3 regions of the Globicatella sanguinis genome follow, and region 2 is predicted to be linked to each of the others. Evidence: predicted binding sites of a transcription regulator. Region 2 holds the regulator's gene; each other region holds the start of a gene.
What was found. Region 2 encodes CtsR, which represses protease genes until heat stress. Its sites were predicted from a motif close to TTGGTCAAAAAAGGTCAAANA; they were not measured.

Region 1: clpP (ATP-dependent Clp endopeptidase proteolytic subunit ClpP) is a predicted target of CtsR. The motif match lies at 4,452-4,472, and genes of this name have one in related genera.
Region 3: holA (DNA polymerase III subunit delta) is a predicted target of CtsR. The motif match lies at 1,427-1,447, and genes of this name have one in related genera.

Annotation. Positions count from the first base shown of each region.
Region 1 is NZ_CP126962.1:1,823,967-1,830,407, reverse strand. It holds gene tpiA (triose-phosphate isomerase) at 1-42, opposite strand, end outside; gene CYJ72_RS08185 (phosphoglycerate kinase) at 119-1,309, opposite strand; gene gap (type I glyceraldehyde-3-phosphate dehydrogenase) at 1,413-2,414, opposite strand; gene CYJ72_RS08175 (sugar-binding transcriptional regulator) at 2,445-3,485, opposite strand; gene clpP (ATP-dependent Clp endopeptidase proteolytic subunit ClpP) at 3,813-4,406, opposite strand; gene CYJ72_RS08165 (ABC transporter substrate-binding protein) at 4,714-5,979, opposite strand; gene CYJ72_RS08160 (carbohydrate ABC transporter permease) at 6,016-6,441, opposite strand, start outside.
Region 2 is NZ_CP126962.1:1,373,959-1,380,399, reverse strand. It holds gene CYJ72_RS06025 (IS256 family transposase) at 1-26, shown strand, start outside; gene CYJ72_RS06020 (ATP-dependent Clp protease ATP-binding subunit) at 197-2,698, opposite strand; gene CYJ72_RS06015 (CtsR family transcriptional regulator) at 2,712-3,179, opposite strand; gene CYJ72_RS06010 (ECF transporter S component) at 3,284-3,832, opposite strand; tRNA gene CYJ72_RS06005 (tRNA-Leu) at 4,544-4,629, opposite strand; tRNA gene CYJ72_RS06000 (tRNA-Thr) at 4,667-4,739, opposite strand; gene msrA (peptide-methionine (S)-S-oxide reductase MsrA) at 4,821-5,342, opposite strand; gene CYJ72_RS05990 (D-alanyl-D-alanine carboxypeptidase family protein) at 5,354-6,441, opposite strand, start outside.
Region 3 is NZ_CP126962.1:2,477,443-2,483,883, forward strand. It holds gene CYJ72_RS10905 (gamma-glutamyl-gamma-aminobutyrate hydrolase family protein) at 1-645, opposite strand, end outside; gene CYJ72_RS10910 (HesB/YadR/YfhF family protein) at 896-1,261, shown strand; gene holA (DNA polymerase III subunit delta) at 1,470-2,489, shown strand; gene CYJ72_RS10920 (diaminopimelate dehydrogenase) at 2,585-3,568, shown strand; gene CYJ72_RS10925 (pyruvate, water dikinase regulatory protein) at 3,652-4,485, opposite strand; gene CYJ72_RS10930 (Fur family transcriptional regulator) at 4,542-5,042, shown strand; gene rpsU (30S ribosomal protein S21) at 5,425-5,598, shown strand; gene CYJ72_RS10940 (IS30 family transposase) at 6,129-6,441, shown strand, end outside.

The DNA of each region.
Region 1 (6,441 bases), 450 kb from region 2:
ATTCATTTTCCAGTTACCAGCGATAATTGGTTTACGTGACATTCTATCTTCTCCTTTTATAATTCTTAACTAACGACAGGGTAGAGTCACTCCCCCACCCTGGCTTTGAGCTTTTTAATTACTTGTCGTTAATTGCTTCAACGCCTGGTAAAACTGCGCCTTCTAAATAAGTTAATGACGCACCACCACCAGTAGAGATATGTGAGAATTTATCTTCATATCCTAATTGTAAAACTGCTGCCGCAGAGTCTCCACCACCAACGATTGTTGTGGCATCTTCTAAGTTAGCAATAGCTTCACAAACACCAATAGTCCCTTTAGCAAAATTAGGCATTTCGAATACACCCATTGGGCCATTCCACACCACTGTTTTCGCATCTTTTAAGATCTCAGTGTAAAACTCTACTGATTTAGGTCCACAGTCTAAACCTTCCCAATCAGCAGGAATGTCGTCGATAGATACTACTTGAGTATTCGCATCATTTGAGAAGTCATCCGCTACAACGACATCTACCGGTAAAGCAATTTTATCACCCGCTTTAGCTAATAATTCTTTAGCTAACTCAACGCGGTCTAATTCTAATAATGAATTACCAACTTCTTTACCTTGAGCTTTTAAGAATGTATAAGCCATACCGCCACCGATAATAACTTTATCAGCTTTGTCTAATAAGTTTTCAATTACTTTAATTTTATCCGAAACTTTCGCTCCACCTAAAATAGCCACGAATGGTCGAACAGGGTTATCCACTGCTTCACCTAAGAATTTTACTTCTTTCTCCATTAAATAACCTGCAGCAGATTCTAAATGAGAAGCAATGCCTACGTTAGAAGCATGGGCACGGTGAGCTGTACCGAAAGCATCATTGACGAATAAGTCACCTAATGAAGCCCAATATTTACCTAATTCAGCATCATTACCAGATTCTTTTTTGCCATCGATATCTTCAAAACGAGTATTTTCAACAACTAATACTTCGCCTTCTTTTAAAGATTTAACAGCTTCTTCTAATTCTGCACCACGAGTAACTGGTGAGAATTTAACCTCTTGTTCTAATAATTCAGCTAAACGGTCAGCAGCTGGTTTTAATGATTTACCAGCTTTATCCTCTTCTGTTTTCACTTTACCTAAGTGAGAGAATAAAACAACTTTAGCTTGGTTGTTGATTAAATATTTGATGGTATCTAAAGCCGCAACAATACGATTGTCGTCGGTAATAACGCCATCTTTCATTGGAACGTTAAAATCCACACGCACTAATACTGTTTTGCCTTGAACTTGTAAATCTTCAACTGTTTTTTTTGCCATACTTTTCTCCTCCTAAAGAGTTTTTTATATATAAAAAGTGCAGGGAAGCGTCTTTGCCTCCCCGCACTTTTGGATAGACGCTTTTGAAACGCTATTTGATAAATTAAGCTTTAGCGAAGTATTCTAAAGTACGAACTAATTGTGCAGTATATGACATTTCATTGTCATACCAAGCAACAGTTTTAACTAATTGTTTGTCGCCAACAGTCATAACTTTTGTTTGAGTTGCATCGAATAATGAACCATAAGTAATACCTACGATATCAGAAGAAACGATTTCGTCTTCGTTATATCCGTATGATTCGTTAGCTGCTGCTTTCATTGCTGCGTTAACTTCTTCAGCTGTAACTGGTTTTTCTAATACAGTTACTAATTCAGTTAATGAACCAGTTGCTACAGGAACACGTTGTGCAGCTCCGTCTAATTTACCGTTTAATTCTGGAATAACTAAACCGATAGCTTTAGCAGCACCTGTTGTGTTAGGAATAATGTTTTCAGCTGCAGCACGAGCACGACGTAAGTCACCTTTACGATGTGGTGCATCTAAAGTATTTTGGTCACCAGTATAAGCATGGATAGTTGTCATTAAACCTTCAACAACTCCAAAGCTGTCATTTAATACTTTTGCCATAGGAGCTAAACAGTTAGTAGTACATGAAGCACCAGAGATAACTGTTTCGTCACCAGTTAAGATATCATGGTTAGTATTGTAAACGATTGTTGGAACATCATTACCACCAGGTGCAGAAATAACAACACGTTTGGCACCACCTTGTAAGTGTAATTCAGCTTTTTCTTTAGAAGTGAAGAAACCAGTACATTCTAATACGATTTCAACTCCTAATTCGCCCCAAGGTAATTCATTTGGATTTGGGTTAGCTAAAACTTTCACTTCTTTACCGTTAACACGGAAAGCTCCGTCTAATACCTCAACTTCACCATTGAAGCGACCTTGAGTTGTATCATATTTTAATAAGTGAGCTAATTGATTAGCATCTGTTAAGTCGTTGATTGCTACTACTTCGATTCCTTCTACTTCTTGGATACGACGGAATGCTAAACGACCGATACGTCCAAAACCATTAATACCTACTTTTACTGTCATAATTGACTTCCTCCTTAAGGATTTTTTATTTTAATGAGTTTCCTCATTTAAAATCATATTTGCGACGCCCTCATCACAGATTAACCATCCATGATGTTGGACTAATTTACAATAGCCTTCTACGGCATGTGCTTTTGTAGCACCACCAACTATTGTCAGAACTAAAGGAATGTGGCTCACGTCTTCTATTTGAATACCAATCCGTGGTAATCGTAATACTTCTTGGCCTTGTTCATCAAAGAACACGCCAAACGCTTCACCAATCGCCTTTTTTTCTTTTAATAATTGTTGTTGTTGTGCAGTAAGCTCCCGACGCTCTGCCATCACTTCGGCGGATCCAACACTGACTAATAAACAATCTGCTTTCTTACTCAATGCCACTGCCTGACTAATCGAAGGATCTGTCATCAATATTTTCGACGCATCTTCTTCCATTGCATCCGGTAGAAATAAAGGAACATATTTTGAATTCGTTTTTTGAGCCATCACACCGCCAACAATATTGGATTGGATATTAAATCCACCCCCAACACCGCCACGGGCTGGAACAAATACTAATTCACGATTTTGGGACAAATCATCAGTTAAACCTTCGCCGACATGAGCTAAGGTCTCACCACCTGTCACCGCAATAATACTACGACCAAACTTCAAGTAGCGTTCTAATACTTGTTGAGTAGCGTAACTCAATTCCCGATAGACGACCGAATCATGATCTAAATCACCTGGTACAACCCAACAATTGGAGATACCTAAATGACTTTTTAATGATTCTTCAATATCGTGTAAACGACTTGAGTTTTTTACTGTCTCAGAAATCATGTCTGAAACAATATGTCCATGTTCCGTTAAGCGAATCCCCACTCTTGTCACTTCGACTAAGTCTTGTTCACGCATTAGATCAATAATCGTTCGTACTGAACGTTCAGAACTGTTAATCCGTTCAGCTAAATTTTTTCGACCTAATGGTTCACCAACTTGTCTTAAGTGATAGAGGATTTCATAGCGCGTTCGCAAGGTTACACTTAAATCAGGTGCTATTGCTTGCATCATAGAAAAAACATCCTTCATGGTGTTCCTCCTCTTGGGCAACTAATGACCAACCACTCAAGTTTATAAAAAACTTTAGTAAATAATCAGTCCATCGTTTTCCATATTAATACTATACCATTATTCAATATTGTTTGCAATCAAAATCAAATAATAACAGCCGATATTGCCCCCTATTGCATGGGCGATTATTGGCCAATAAGATTAAATATTTCAATATTAACAAATGGTTAAGTGCTTTCTTTGAAAGAGTTTAATATTACATATATTTTCATAAAAAAAATTCTGGACTTTCGCCCAGAATTAAGATTTTCTTAAAATTTAAAATATTAAATTCTTTTCGTTCTATTATTTTAACGATTTGTTATTCTCCATAATATGATCAATTAAACCATATTCTTTTGCCTGTTCCGCAGTCATATAATTATCACGGTCCGTATCGCGGGCAATAATATCGATTGGTTGCCCTGTACGATCAGCTAAAATCGTATTAAGGCGCTCACGCGTATGTAAAATATGACGGGCAGCTATTTCGATTTCAGTTGCTTGACCTTGCGCTCCACCTAATGGTTGGTGAATCATCACTTCAGAATTAGGTAAAGCGTAGCGTTTGCCTTTTTGTCCTGCTGCTAATAAGAAAGCCCCCATTGACGCAGCCATTCCGATAACAATCGTTTGTACATCAGACTTAATAAAGTTCATCGTATCAAAAATAGCTAATCCAGCAGAAACGCTCCCCCCAGGTGAATTAATATATAAATAAATATCCTTTTCTGAGTCTTGGGCTTCTAAAAATAATAATTGGGCAATGACACTGTTAGCCACATTATCATCAATAGGTCCACTTAGCATAATAATTCTATCTTTTAATAAACGAGAATAAATATCATAGGCACGTTCTCCACGTGAAGATTGTTCAATTACTGTAGGTATTAAATTCAAATTTATCGCTCCTTTTCTCACTTTATCTGGATTCATTATACTCCATTAGTCAAATAAGGTCAATCTTATTGACTTGAATATTTCCTTCGTCATTTTATCGAACACTGTTACAAGTTTCAACGAAAAGCATTCTAGGAAAAATTCATTTTTGTTTATCCTTTATAAAACGGCTCTATACTTTTTGTTGTAGGTCAACAAAAATGCCTCTGTCCATTCACACCATTTGACAAAGAGCCTATAAAAAATGAAGGCCTCTGTTAAAGCCTTCATTTTCCGTACTGTTGTCATTTATCAATCGTCTTGTTAATTATAGACCTAAAAATTCTTTTACTAATGTTTCGATATTTGCCATTTCAGTTGCTGCTTCAGCATCATTAATAATAATATTTTCTAATGCTGTTTTTAACTCAGAGTAAACTTCACTAGCTCCAACATAGGCAGCTTGTGCCTTACCAAATTCTAATTCTTCAGAGGCAGCTTTAACAAGTGGATTTTCTTCTAAGTATTGAGTCCATTCTTCAGATTCTGCGCCTTGTTTTGTAACAGGTAAATAACCTGTCACAATCGCCCAACGGTCAGTATTTTCTAATAAGAATGACATGAATTGCACTGCCGCTTTTTGTTGTTCTTCAGATGCAGAATTGAAAACACCTAAATCATTACCTGCAAATAAGGTTAACTCTTCACCATCACCAAAGACCGGAATATGTGCAGTTTCTAATTCGATACCACTTTCTTCTACACCCGGTAAGACATATTGTAAACCAGCAGAAGAACCAATATATAACGCACTTTCACCAGCAGCAAATGGACCAGACATATAGCCATCTTCACCTGCTGTACGTGCATGTTCATTCGCTAATAAATCTTTAATGAATTGAAGTGGCTCAATTGCTTTTTCAGAAGACATATCAACTTGCGATAAATCATCTGCAATCCAAGTTGCACCATTTTGACGAGCCATTGTTTCATATTCCATGGTTAACTCGTTTTCAAGTCCCATTGCTGGTTTTTCAATTCCAGCTTCATCTAATTTTTCACCTAATGCCAATACTTCATCCCAAGTTTTTGGAACTTCAGCATTCACTTCATCCAACATTGTTTTATTGACAAACATTAAGCGTACTGATTTTGAGAATGGTAAAGCATAAATTTGATCATCAAAAGTAGCACCTTTTAAGAAAGTTTCATAAACCCCTTCTTTTAACTCATCAGTATAGCCGTTTTCAGGTGTTAATAAGTCATTTAAAGGTAATAATAAACCTTGATCCATGAAATCCGGGGTGTTCGAAGCTGTTAATTGAGCAATTGTCGGTAAATCGCCTGATACACCAGAAGCCATAATACTTTGTTGTAAAGTAGAATAGTCACCTTGGTTTTGTTCAACGACTTCAATCCCTTCTTGTGAAGCATTAAATTCTTCAACTAATTTAGTTAACATTTCTTGGTGTGGACCATTCATCGCATGCCAAAAAGTTACTTGTACTTTCTCTTGCGCATTTGCTGATGGAACAAAAGAGCCTAAAGTTGTTGCTGCTAATAAAGTTGCCGCTAATGTGCGTAATTTTTTCATTAATGTTTTCCTCCCAGAAAATAAATCCTAAGTCATCTAGCCTTTAAGACCAGAACTTGCAATACCTTGCATAATATATTTTTGCAAGAACAGATAAATGACAACCATTGGAACTACTACTAAGGTTGACGCCGCCATTAATAACTCAAATTGAGTTCCGGCTTCGGTCGTAAAAGCTTGTAGTCCCACAGGCAATGTACGTAATGCCTTATCGTTTGTGACAATTAATGGCCACATAAACGAATTCCAACTACCAATCACTTTCAATATCATGACCGCAATAATCGATGATTTAGATAAAGGTACCATCATTTCCCAAAGGAAACGCCAGTCACTCGCACCATCGGTTTTAGCGGCATAATAAAGCTGATCCGGTATCGATTGGAATGATTGTTTTAAAGTAAAGACTGAAAAAACACTTGCAAGCCATGGTATAATCAAAGCCCAATAGGTGTTAATCAT
Region 2 (6,441 bases):
CAGATAGAATATATATTCAAATGTAATTCATTTTTTGCCCTTCAACATTTTAATTGCTTCTAAGAACCTGTCAGCAATTAGTTGATCGTTAAGGCAAAAAATGGAATAAAAAAATGTGCTAGTTATTTTTACACAATATTATGGACTTGACTTCACTGTCGAATGATTATCTTGATTTGTTAAATGAATGACTCGATTATTTACTTTGCTCTTTACTACGGTTATTAATATTTATCGAACCACTTCTACCACCAATCGTGATTTTGTCACCTAAGGCAATTGTACCACTTAATAGTAGTTCACTTAATTCATCTTCAATTTGTTTTTGAATAGCGCGTCGAATTGGTCTTGCACCATACTCTGGATCAAACCCTGCTTCAGCAATAATATCGACTGCGGTATCCGTTACACGGGCTTCAATTTCTAATTCTTCTAAACGTTTCACAATTTCAGCAGTATGTAATTTAACAATCTCACGAATATTTTCCTTACTTAATGAGTGGAAGACAACTGTCTCATCAATACGGTTTAAGAATTCTGGACGGAATGCACGTTTTAATTCTTCACGTATTCTAGATTCCATCGCTTCATGGTTTTGTGTTACTGAAACTGCACCAAACCCAACTGATTTCTCATCCCTTAAGGCTGTTGCTCCTAAATTGGACGTCATGATAATAATTGTGTTTCTAAAGTCTACTTTACGGCCTTTACCATCGGTTAAATGACCATCATCAAATACTTGTAATAAAATATTAAAGACATCTGGATGAGCTTTTTCGACCTCATCTAATAAAATAACACTATACGGCTTTTGACGTATTTTTTCAGTTAATTGCCCTGCTTCTTCATACCCCACATATCCTGGAGGTGATCCTACTAAACGAGAGACACTGTGTTTTTCCATATATTCAGACATATCAACCCGAATCATACTATCTTCGCTACCAAACATTGCTGTCGCTAAGGTTTTGGCTAATTCCGTTTTTCCAACACCAGTAGGTCCTAAAAATAGGAATGATCCAATTGGACGTTTTGGTGATTTCAAACCACTACGAGCTCTACGAATCGCTCTGGCAACTGCTTTGACCGCTTCATCTTGCCCGATTACACGTTCATGTAATTCAGCTTCTAGATTAATCAATCGTTTGCTTTCACTTGATTCCATTTGTTGGACTGGCACCCCCGTCGCTAAAGCAACTACCTGCGCCACATCTTGTGCTGTTACTTTCAATTGCGATACAGTTGAATCATCATTTGCTTTTTCTTTGGCTTTATCAAGTTCTGCTAATTGCTCTTCTAGAGCCACTTCTTTTTCTCTTAAATTTGCGGCTTCTTCAAAATCACGATTGAGAATTGCGGCTTCTTTTTTATTGCCAATTTCAGCTAACTGATGCTCAATTGTTTCAGTCGTGACTTTGTTTGGCATAATCGCAGAATCAATACGAACACGTGCAGAAGCTTCATCAATTAAATCTACCGCTTTATCCGGCAAGCGTCTTGCTGTCATATAGCGAGAACTTAATTTTACTGCGGCATCAACTGCTTCGTCAGTAATTTCGACTTTATGGTGATCTTCATATTTTTCTTTTAGTCCATTTATAATTAAGATAGATTCTTCTTGACTAGGCTCATCAATTTGTACTTTAGAGAAACGTCTTTCTAATGCCGCATCTTTTTCAATATACTTTTGGTATTCGTCTAAAGTAGTGGCACCTACTACTTGTATTTCTCCACGAGCTAAAGCAGGTTTTAATATATTAGAAGCATCAATCGCTCCTTCAGCTCCCCCAGCACCGATTAATGTATGCAATTCATCAATAAACAGAATAATATTACCGTCTTCAGAAATTTCTTCGATAATTTTTTTCATGCGCTCTTCAAATTCACCGCGATATTTCGTTCCTGCAACTAATGCTCCCATATCTAACATAATTAAACTTTTCTTAGCGATATCTTGAGGAACATCTCCTTGAATCATTCTTTGAGCTAATCCTTCTGCTATAGCTGTTTTACCGACACCTGGTTCCCCAACTAAAACCGGATTGTTTTTGGTTCTACGGCTAATAATTTGCACAATTCGGTGAACTTCTTTTTCACGTCCAATCACCGGATCCAATTCATTTTGTCTAGCTAGCTCAGTTAAATCTCTAGAAACTGAATCAAGTGTTGGTGTTTTAGACGTCTTTTGTGCCTCTTTATTGTTACGAGGATTTCTTCTACGTCGATTGTTACCACCACTGGTTGGGTCTTGACTAGCTAAGCCAATTAATTCATAAATTGTTTTGCGTAATTCATCAAAATCAACACCAACGTTTCTTAGTAAAACCGTTGCTAAAATTTCTTCTTTTAAAATACCTAATAATAAATGCTCAGTTCCAACTTTTGGTGCACCCAATCGTTTCGCATCATTAGAAGCATTCATAATAACTTTTTTAGCACGTGGAGAGTAAGGTATAACTCTTTCAGCATTGAGTCGCGGTTGACTAAATTTTCCATGTATGGCTTCTAATTCTAAAATCAATTCATTGAAAGTTGCACCATGTTCTCTTAATGCTTTTCCAGCAATTCCAGTTTCTTCACGAGATAAACCTAATAATATATGTTCTGTGCCGACTGCTTGATGTTGCATATAATAAGCTTGCTCTGCCGCATAAATCATCGCTTGTCGTGCACTTTCTGTAAATAGTTCTTCAAACATTTTTATTCACCTCTTATTCGTATGTATAACGGAGTTGGTATAGAAAAGTTTTTAATAATTGAGCTCTCGCTATTTGTTCTTCCTCCGTTATTGTTTGTAAAACAGCTTTTTCAATCACAGATAAAATCAAAGCAGCTTCCCTTTGAGTTATAATCTTTCTTTCTGTTAAAGTTTCGATGATATTGATCCCGTTTCGCTGACTTATCTGATTTCCAATTAAATCAATCATTTGATCGATTTCGTCTACTTCATCTACCAAATGGACTTTAAGTATCCGGATATAGCCTCCGCCACCTCTTTTACTTTCCACTAGGTATCCATGTTCTTGTGTAAAACGGGTATTAATAACATAATTGATTTGCGAAGGAACACAATCAAATCGATCGGCAATATCACTTCGCTTGATTTCAAGATGTTCTTGATTTTCTAAATACGCTTTTAAATACGCTTCAATAATATCCGTCATATTTCGTTGGGTCACAGTCTCGCCTCCTTTAACATTGACTTTCTTTGACCATTATACAATAATAATTCCTCTTTGAAAAGAGGAACGACTTAAAATCTTATATTTCGGTCATTATTTGACTAATTTTGTTTTAACCCTTGATAATTGACAGCATATCGTTGGAATAATTTATTCAATAATGGGAATAATAAGATAAAAAATACCACATTCCCAGCTGAATGAGCCAAATCAAAAGGTAAACCATTTAAATAATAAACCCAAAAGTTTTCTACTTGTATTAAAAAAGTCCACAACCACGAAATACTAAAGCCAAACAATATACCTGCAATACCGGTAACGACTGCTCGGCTACCAAATAATATATAATCTCTTTTTACCATTTTTTCTAATAATCTATTGCTGAAGTAGACAAAAATAACGACGATAAGATAGCTTATAATTTGTAACACGACCCATGGCCCCATTCCCAAAATGAGATTTGAAACTAGCATCGTCAAAGACGATACGATAACGCCATCTTTAAAACCTAATAAAATGGTCACAATTGCGATAATAGTTGTAACGGGTTGTACATTCGGTATGAACGCAAAGAAAATTCTCCCCACCACACATAATGTTGTTAATAAAGCAACTTGCGTAATCCATAATGTAAAACTTTTTTGTTTCACCAATTTTTTCCCACTCCTTACGACATTCGAAAATGCTTTTATCTATTTATATTCACTCACTATTATACCCGGAAACAGAGTAATTGTGTTCAAAATATTAATTAAATAAACAATTTTTTTGATGATTATAACGGGAGTGGGCCAGAAGTAGAAAATTCAATGATTTTCGCTTCGTTTGCCCACCCCGCACAGTTGGGAGTAGGCCAGAATTAGAAAATTGAATAATTTTCGCTTCGTCAGCCTACCCCCGCAAAGTTGAGTAGGCCTCAAACAAGTCGAAAGACGCAGGTTGAGGCTGCTCAACCACTGCGTTTTTAACTACCGAACAATTAGTTGATTGAATTTGTCAAATTTATACCTTACTTCTTTAAGACGCAATTTGAGGCCACTCAACCACTCCGCTTTTAATTACCGATCAATAAACTTGATTCAATTTATCAAAATGATGTCTAAATCTTAAGACGCAGGTGAGACCACTCAACCACTGCGCTTTTAATTAGCGAGCAATCAATTGATTTAATTTTTCAAGTTTATGCCCAGCTCATGAGCAATCATTTAAGAATTATTATTCATAATGACTACTAATACTACTAATAATTTATAAACTAAAGAGTTTTTTTATTAATACGTAATCAATTACGTAATAAAAAAAGACCCCAGTTACTACTACAACTGAAGCCTAGAAACATTGTTAAGTCAATGTTTAAATGATGCCGAGGACCGGAATCGAACCGGTACGGGTATCACTACCCGCAGGATTTTAAGTCCTGTGCGTCTGCCAGTTCCGCCACCCCGGCAAAGGATATTTTGGAACCTTTGATTATTACTAATCAATGCCGGCTAAAGGACTTGAACCCTCGACCCTCTGATTACAAATCAGATGCTCTACCAACTGAGCTAAGCCGGCCTGTGAATGTGATTCACAACATGATTAATAATACCTTATTTACATCTATATTGTCAATACAAATTATGACATTTTTACGAATTATTGCTGAAATCTTTCAATAAATTGGTCTCTTCCGGAACCTTGTCGATACCGTTGATAATGAGTAGGATTTTTCTTATAAAAATCCTGATGATAATCTTCAGCAACAAAAAATTCTGTTGCTTCAGTAATCGGTACTACAATTGGTTTTGAAAATCGTTGACTCAAATCTAAATGCTCTTTAGATTGTTCAGCTAATTCTTTTTGCTCAGGAGTTGTGTAAAATATTTCTGGTCGATACGAAGAGCCACGATCCACAAATTGTCCTTCTAAATCCGTAGGATCAATGACAGACCAGTATACTTCTAATAGCTTTTGATAAGGAATTATCGCTGGATCATAGGTAATTTTTACCGCTTCAGTATGGCCAGTCATTCCTGTTTTTACTTGTTCATAACTTGGGTTCATAACATGACCACCTGTATAACCTGATTCAACTGAAATAACTCCTGGCCACTGATCAAATGGATGTACCATACACCAAAAACAACCTCCAGCAAAAATAGCGACTTCTTGACTCATCTATATCACCTCTAATTAAATATGTTAGTAAAAAATTTTCGAATTGCTTCGATTATCGTTATAATAAATCTCATTACTGATTGTAAAAATTTTCCAAAAATTGATTTTTCAGGTATCGATTCATTCGCCACTACCTGTACTTCACTGTTTTGAGCCGTTGGTAAGTACTCGATGTTATAATGTTGAAAATCCATTTTTAATGTTCCTAAAAAATCTCCTTTATCTATTGGAGCGGTTATATAATTTTGGTATCCTGTTTTTTCTTCATTAGGTATAAATTGATAATCAATGTTTAATTGATTATCGCCTTTTGGTACACTGATTACGAAATCATCTGTATAGACAGAATGTATGATATCTCTCGTACCACCATCTACATTTATAACAGGGATTTCTTCCGTCAAACTCTCTTTTTTTACAATAATCTTCGTATCAAAACTGCTCTGAGCATATTGTATCAATTGTTCAACAGAATAATAGGGGTCTTCTAGATTCTCTGACACCCCGATTACTACTGCTAAATAGGTCGTTTCTTGATCGGTGCTACTTATCACTTGATTATAGCCATTTTGAGGAGCATAGCCAATAAACATTCCATTGACTGACAGTTTGGTGTCTTTTAATAATGGATTATTGCTTGTTGTTTGAAAAGCATCATCCGTATCTGCCTTAAAATTTAATTCCTTAGTCGAGGCATATTCTAAATATTGTGGATAATCTTTGTATAATCTGAAAGCCACTGTTATAATAGCCTCCGCACTCATTTTATTAGTTTGACCTTGATACTCTTCTACACCTCTCTCATAGTCATTAGGTAACCCCAAACTATCAACAAATTGATAATTTGAAAGTTGCCATTCACTTAACTTTTGTTCCATTAATTTTATAAAATCTGCTTCATTGGATGCAATTTTTTCAACTAGAGCCAACGCTGCACCATTCGCATTTTTTACTGCGATCGCCGTTATTAACTCTTCTACCGTATATGAAAAATCCTGTCTTAAAGGAACGTTCGGTATATCATAATCTTGACTGAGCTCATAAGCAGCATTAGAAATAGGGACTATATCCTCTAAATTAATTTTTTCTGTTTCAATTT
Region 3 (6,441 bases), 1.1 Mb from region 2:
AGGATGCCATTGTAACCCTAAAATACTCTGATTGTTTTCAAATAATTCAATCGCTTCAACGACTTTGTCTTGACTCCAAGCCGATACGGTTAATCCGTCGGCGACATCTTTAATGACTTGGTGATGGAAAGAATTCACATAGTCGCCTGTTTGAAAGATTTTAGCAATATGTGATTTTTCTTTTACAGCAATAGAATGAGTTGGATGATGGGGCTTTGTTTTTTGCACATGTTGAATGGTAATGTCTTTGTTTTCAGATAAATCTTGATAAAGTGATCCGCCTAAAACAACGTTAATTAATTGTAAACCACGACAAATGCCTAAAATCGGTTTTTGTTGTTTCATTGCTTCTTTTAACAATAAGATTTCACTACGATCACGTTCTGGGGACGTAGGGCCAATGACCATACGCGGTTCTTCATTATATAATTTAGGTGATACGTCTTCACCACCGGTTAATAATAAGCCATCTACAATAGAAATCAACTCTTCAGCATTATCTGTGTCCATGATAGGTAAGATAATAGGTGAGCCACCTACTTTTTCGATAGCCTTGCTAAAACCTAAAGGCGAATAATTAACATTAAAAGGTTGTGCACTGGATAATAATGAAATATTTCCGGTGATACCGATTACTGGTTTCATGAAGTTCCTCCTTGTAATATATATTTAAATTTAAAATGTTAAAATTATTCTTTCATTATAACGTATTAAAGCTGTTACGCAACCTTTACAATATTTTAATGAAAAATTTGTGAAATAAAGACTTCTGAAATAGTTGTGGTTGAAAGAAACTGTTCATTTTATTTACTGAAGGAATAATCGATAAACTTGTATAAATAATCATTATTAATTACAATGAAACTACATTGATAAATTTGAGAGGGTGTAACAGATGAAATTAGTTGTATCAGAAGCTGCTCAGGCATGGTATGCAGAGGAAATGGGTTTAACAGCCACGACTGGTATTCGCTTTTTTGGTAAAGTCTATGGTAATTCACCAGTTCATGAAAATTTTTCATTAGGGATGGAAGTAGCTGAACCAAGCCGACCTTTAGTCATGACTGAAGTGAAGGGAACTAAATTTTTTATTGAAGAAAGTGATGAATGGTATTTTGACGGTTATGATTTTTATGTAGACTGTGATGAACAATTACAAGAACCTACATATCATTATGAGCCAACTGCCGGTTCGCATGCACCACATGCCGATGATACAGTCGATACGGCCACTGGACCTTCTAAAAAAGACCAAGCCTAAATAGATTGTCTCATAGTAGTGAGCCAATAGATATTAGAATAAATACCATGTGGAATAGAATTATTATTAAATAGAAGGTCACGTAGTAGTGAGCTAATAGATTTGTGTGTATTAGTTTAGAGATATCGTGACTTTTTAATATGAATTCAGAGGGACTACCTAGTATTCGTAAAAATAGGTATAATAATTAATAAAAAAGGAGGTTGCTATGAAAGTACAAGAGGCCATTAAACAGATCAAGAAGGGGAATTTTCAACCTAATTATTTATTATTGGGCTCTGAAAGTTATTTACAATCTACTTTTATGTCAAGTTTGACTGCGACACTCTCAGCAGCGGATGAGTTAGACGTGATGCATATTGATTTGAATGTTGATACTATACAAGCTGTATTAGACGAAGCGGAGTTATATTCTTTTTTTACAGAATACCGTTTGATTATAGTAGAAAATGTGACCTTCTTTAATGCCCAGCCTAATCAAAAATTAAGCGATTCTGAACAAAAACAATTAATCGCTTATCTTGATAATCCTAATCCCAATTCGATTGTGGTTTGGCGAGTAAGTGCTGATGAGTTAGATAAACGTAAAAAGATTACTAAAGCATTTAGTGCCAAGTCTACAATTGTTGATGTTGCTACCATTAAAGAACAGGATGTCAAACACTATTTAAAATCATATATTCAAGAAAATAACTTAAAGATTACTCCCGATGCTTTAAACGAATTATTGAATCGCGTTCAATCTAATTTAAGTACTGCCATGTTGGAAATTGTTAAATTAAAAAGTTATGCCATCAGTGGGAAAGAAGTAACTATCGACGTGGTTCAACAACTAGTACCACGCGTCTTAGAATCGGATGTATTTGAACTAACCAATGCTTTATTAAGCCGAAAAGCAGCAAAGGCTAAGCAAATTTATGATGATTTAATATTGATGAAACATGAACCGATTGCGATTTTGGCTTTGTTAATCTCGCAATTTCGCTTAATGCTTCAAGTAAAGTTATTGTCAAGTACCGGACAATTAGAACAAAATATTGCAAGCCAACTAGGGGTTCATCCGTATCGTGTGAAATTAGCAAATCAATTAGCAGTAAAATATTCCTTAAAAGATATCCAAAGGTTTTATCAACAATTAATTGAAACGGATTATCAAATGAAGACGGGCATTGGTGATAAAGAGATGTATTTTTATTTATTAATGACTCAATTTATGCAAATGAAATAAAAATATATTAAAATAACCGTTAATTTCATATTAAAACTTGCATTTAAATTAAAAAAAGATTAGAATTTATTTATAAATTTAATTGAGGTGATTTGATGAACAAAATTAAAATAGGTATTATTGGATATGGCAATCTGGGACGTGGGGTAGAATTGGCTATCGCACAACAACCCGATATGGAATTAGTAGCGATTTTTACCCGTCGTGATCCCCAAACAATTGTGCCACAAGATCCAGTAGTTAAAGTTCATCAAATAAATGAGGCACAACACTTTCAAGATAAGATTGATGTCATGATTTTATGTGGGGGGTCTGCAACGGATTTGCCTGAACAAACGCCGGAATTTACTCAATGGTTTAATACCGTCGATAGCTTTGATAATCATGCGGAAATTGCCCAACATTTAGCAAAGGTTAATCAAGTGGCTACAAACGCTGAAAAAGTAAGTGTTATTTCAACGGGCTGGGATCCGGGTTTATTTTCATTAAATCGGGTACTCTTTTCATCGATATTAAGCAATCCACATTTTGATACATTTTGGGGCAAGGGGGTATCGCAAGGTCATTCGGATGCGATTCGTAGAATCGAAGGTGTTCAAGATGCCAAACAATATACGATACCTGTCACAAGTGCCATTGAACACGTACGTTCTGGTCAATCTCAGCCCCTTACAGCACGTCAAAAACATCGTCGAGAGTGTTATGTAGTATTAAAAGAAGGGGCGGATGAGCATCTTGTTAGAGAAGCCATCATCACGATGCCAAATTATTTTGAACCTTATGAGACGACCGTTCACTTTGTAACTCAAAGGGAATTAGATGAGAAACACTCTGGATTACCTCATGGTGGTTTTGTGGTAGCCAGTGGTCAAACAGGTGTCGATAATCAACAAGTGATGGAGTTTAAATTAGATTTGGATTCTAACCCTGAATTTACAGCTAGTGTCTTAACTGCTTATGCAAGAGCGGCTTATCGATTAGCTAATGAGGGGCAATTTGGTGCTAAAACCGTTCTGGACATTCCAATCGCGTTATTATCGTTTGCCAGTCGTGAGGAATTAATTCAATCATTGTTATAATATGAAAAAAAGATTTCTGTGCTTATAGTATTAATCAAGTGAATTTGATAGAATAGCACAGAAATCTATGTGTTTATAAATGATTACCAAACTTTATTAGTTAATCCTAGTGATTGGACAATAATAGAAGCCGATTCTTCGATACTACGTTCCGCAGTATTTACGACTAAACACCCTAATTTTTGATAGAGCTCGCTTGAAAACTTTAATTCTTCATTGACTCGTTCCATTGAGGCATATTTAGTACCTGATGGTAAACCATATTCTTTCATACGATTTTCACGATGTAAATTGACGACGGTATTTGAAGTTGTTAATCCAACTATTTTATTGGGATCAATTTCAAATAAAACTTTAGGAATAGTGTTTTCAGGGATTAGCGGAAGATTGGCGACTTTATAGCCCATGTTGCCGAGATACATACTTAAAGGGGTTTTACTTGTTCTTGAAATGCCCAGTAAGACAATGTCGGCCTCAATTAAACCATTAGGGTCTTTTCCATCATCATAACGCATACAAAACTCCATCGCGCTCACACGTTCAAAATATTCTTCAGATAAATCGTGTTGGGCACCGACTACTTTACTGGGTTCTTTGGATGTCCGCTTAGTAATCTCATTAAGAACAGGTTTCATTATATTGAAGTATGTTAATTGATGTTGTTCGCAATAATTCTCAATGTATTCAGCTAACTCGTTATTAACCAAGGTCAATAAGAGAATACCGTTACGCTTTGTCGCTTCTTTTAATATTTCATCTGCAGATTCTTTGTTTGAAATAAACATAAATTTATGCAATACTGTAGTAACAGTAGGAAATTGGGCAATGGCTGCTTTGGCTAATTTACTAGCAGTCTCACCAATCGAATCGGAGATAATATAAAAATCTATTTTGTTATTTGGGTTTTGTGTTTCCATTAGGAACCTCCTGAATGATTATTATTTTAACTATACCATAAATGTGAGGGATTTAAATGAAAAATCATCATCATTGTCGTGATCATGTGCATTATGATGCGCGTGAACAACAATCAGTTAAAGAAATCGTAGCAGATGGCTTAAAAAAATTCAAAGAGGCCGGTTACAAAAAGACCAAAAAACGAGAAGAAATTTTAACTTTTTTCGCAGAAGAAAACCGTTATATTAGTGCACAAGATGTCCATCAACATATGGTCAAAAAATATCCTACGATGAGTTATAATACGACTTATCGTAATCTTTATGACTTCGTTGAAACAGGCTTATTAGAAGGAACAGAATATAATCAAGAACAAATGTTCCGTATCAGTTGTGGAGCGGATCATCATCATCACCATCATTTTATCTGTACCAATTGTGGTGTTGCGATACCATTAGATGCCTGTCCAATGGATCAAGTAACAACCAATTTATCAGATGTTGAAATTGAATGGCATCGATTCGAAATCTTTGGAAAATGCCAAAAATGTAAAAACTTGGGAGTAGAACAGAAGTAGAAAATCAATTGATTTTCGCTTTTTTGTCCACCCGCGTACAGTTGGGAGTTGGCCAGAAGTAGAAAATTGAATAATTTTCGCTTCGTTGGCCTACCCCCGCACAGTTGAGTAGGTCTCAAGCAAGTCATTAAGACGCAGATTGAGACCACTCAACCATTGCGCTACTCATTAACGAACAATAATCTTGACTAATATTACCAAGTTTATGTCCTACCTTATTCTCACTTAATTTTACACAAAGGTTTCATTTTTTTGAGAAATTGTGATATTTTTTCAGGAAACAGTTGTAAAGTTTATGAGATTTGATATAATTATAAAAGGACTTATTAGATAAATAATAATCTAAGAAAGGTTACTCAATGCTTGGAGGGAGGGGAATCATATGTCAAAAACAGTAGTTCGTGATAACGAATCATTGGATGACGCTCTTCGTCGCTTCAAACGTAACGTTTCTAAAACAGGTACTTTAAGAGAAGCTCGTAAACGTGAGTTTTACGAAAAACCATCAGTAAGACGTAAGAAAAAATCAGAAGCAGCTCGTAAACGTAAGTTCTAGAAAACGTCTTGAGCGATATAGACAATTTGATATATCAAGAAGATTTAAACACTACTCAGTATTGAGTGGTGTTTTTCTTTTTGTTATTTGCTGATGAATCACTTAAAAATGCTGTCTTTTACTTGTCAAAAGAATTTCTATGTAGGTCATTTCGCAATTTTTTGACACTAAATTATTTTTCACAAACTTTCATTTTTCTAAAAGCGATTAAATATTTTCATAGGAAAGTTAATTTCACAATGTAAGCTTTCCAAATAGACAAAAACAGTAAAAAATCCCAAAAATACCCAATTTTTGTTTTCATAAATTTTCAGCGTGTCTCATTTTGAGACACAAAAACAGCTCTTTTTGCGTAGAATTTTCATTTTCATAAAATTTCGAAAAATTATTCGCAAAAATTGATAAATTCTTAATAATTAAGCAAAAAATGTCTCAAAACTTGGATAGTAAAATTAAGCTAGAAAAATAAATAGGCCATTTGTATGGTATCCTAAACATAAAATCACATGCTAAGGAAGGAGTACATACAAATGGCTTATACACATCTTACCATGAAAGAATTGATTTGGATAGAAAATTATTACGATAGCGGTAAAAAAGTAACGGATATCGCTAAAAAATTAAATCGGGCCATCCAAACCATTTATAACGTCGTTAATTTTCTTAAAAATAGTGGTAATATTCAGGAATACTACGATCAATATAAAGAGAATAAATCACGCTGTGGTGCCAAAAAGAAGGTCTTTAACACTAAACAAATCACATATATTAAGAAAAAAGTGGACCAGGGGTGGTCTCCTGACGTCATCATTGGTCGGAATGAACTCCCATTAGGATGTACAG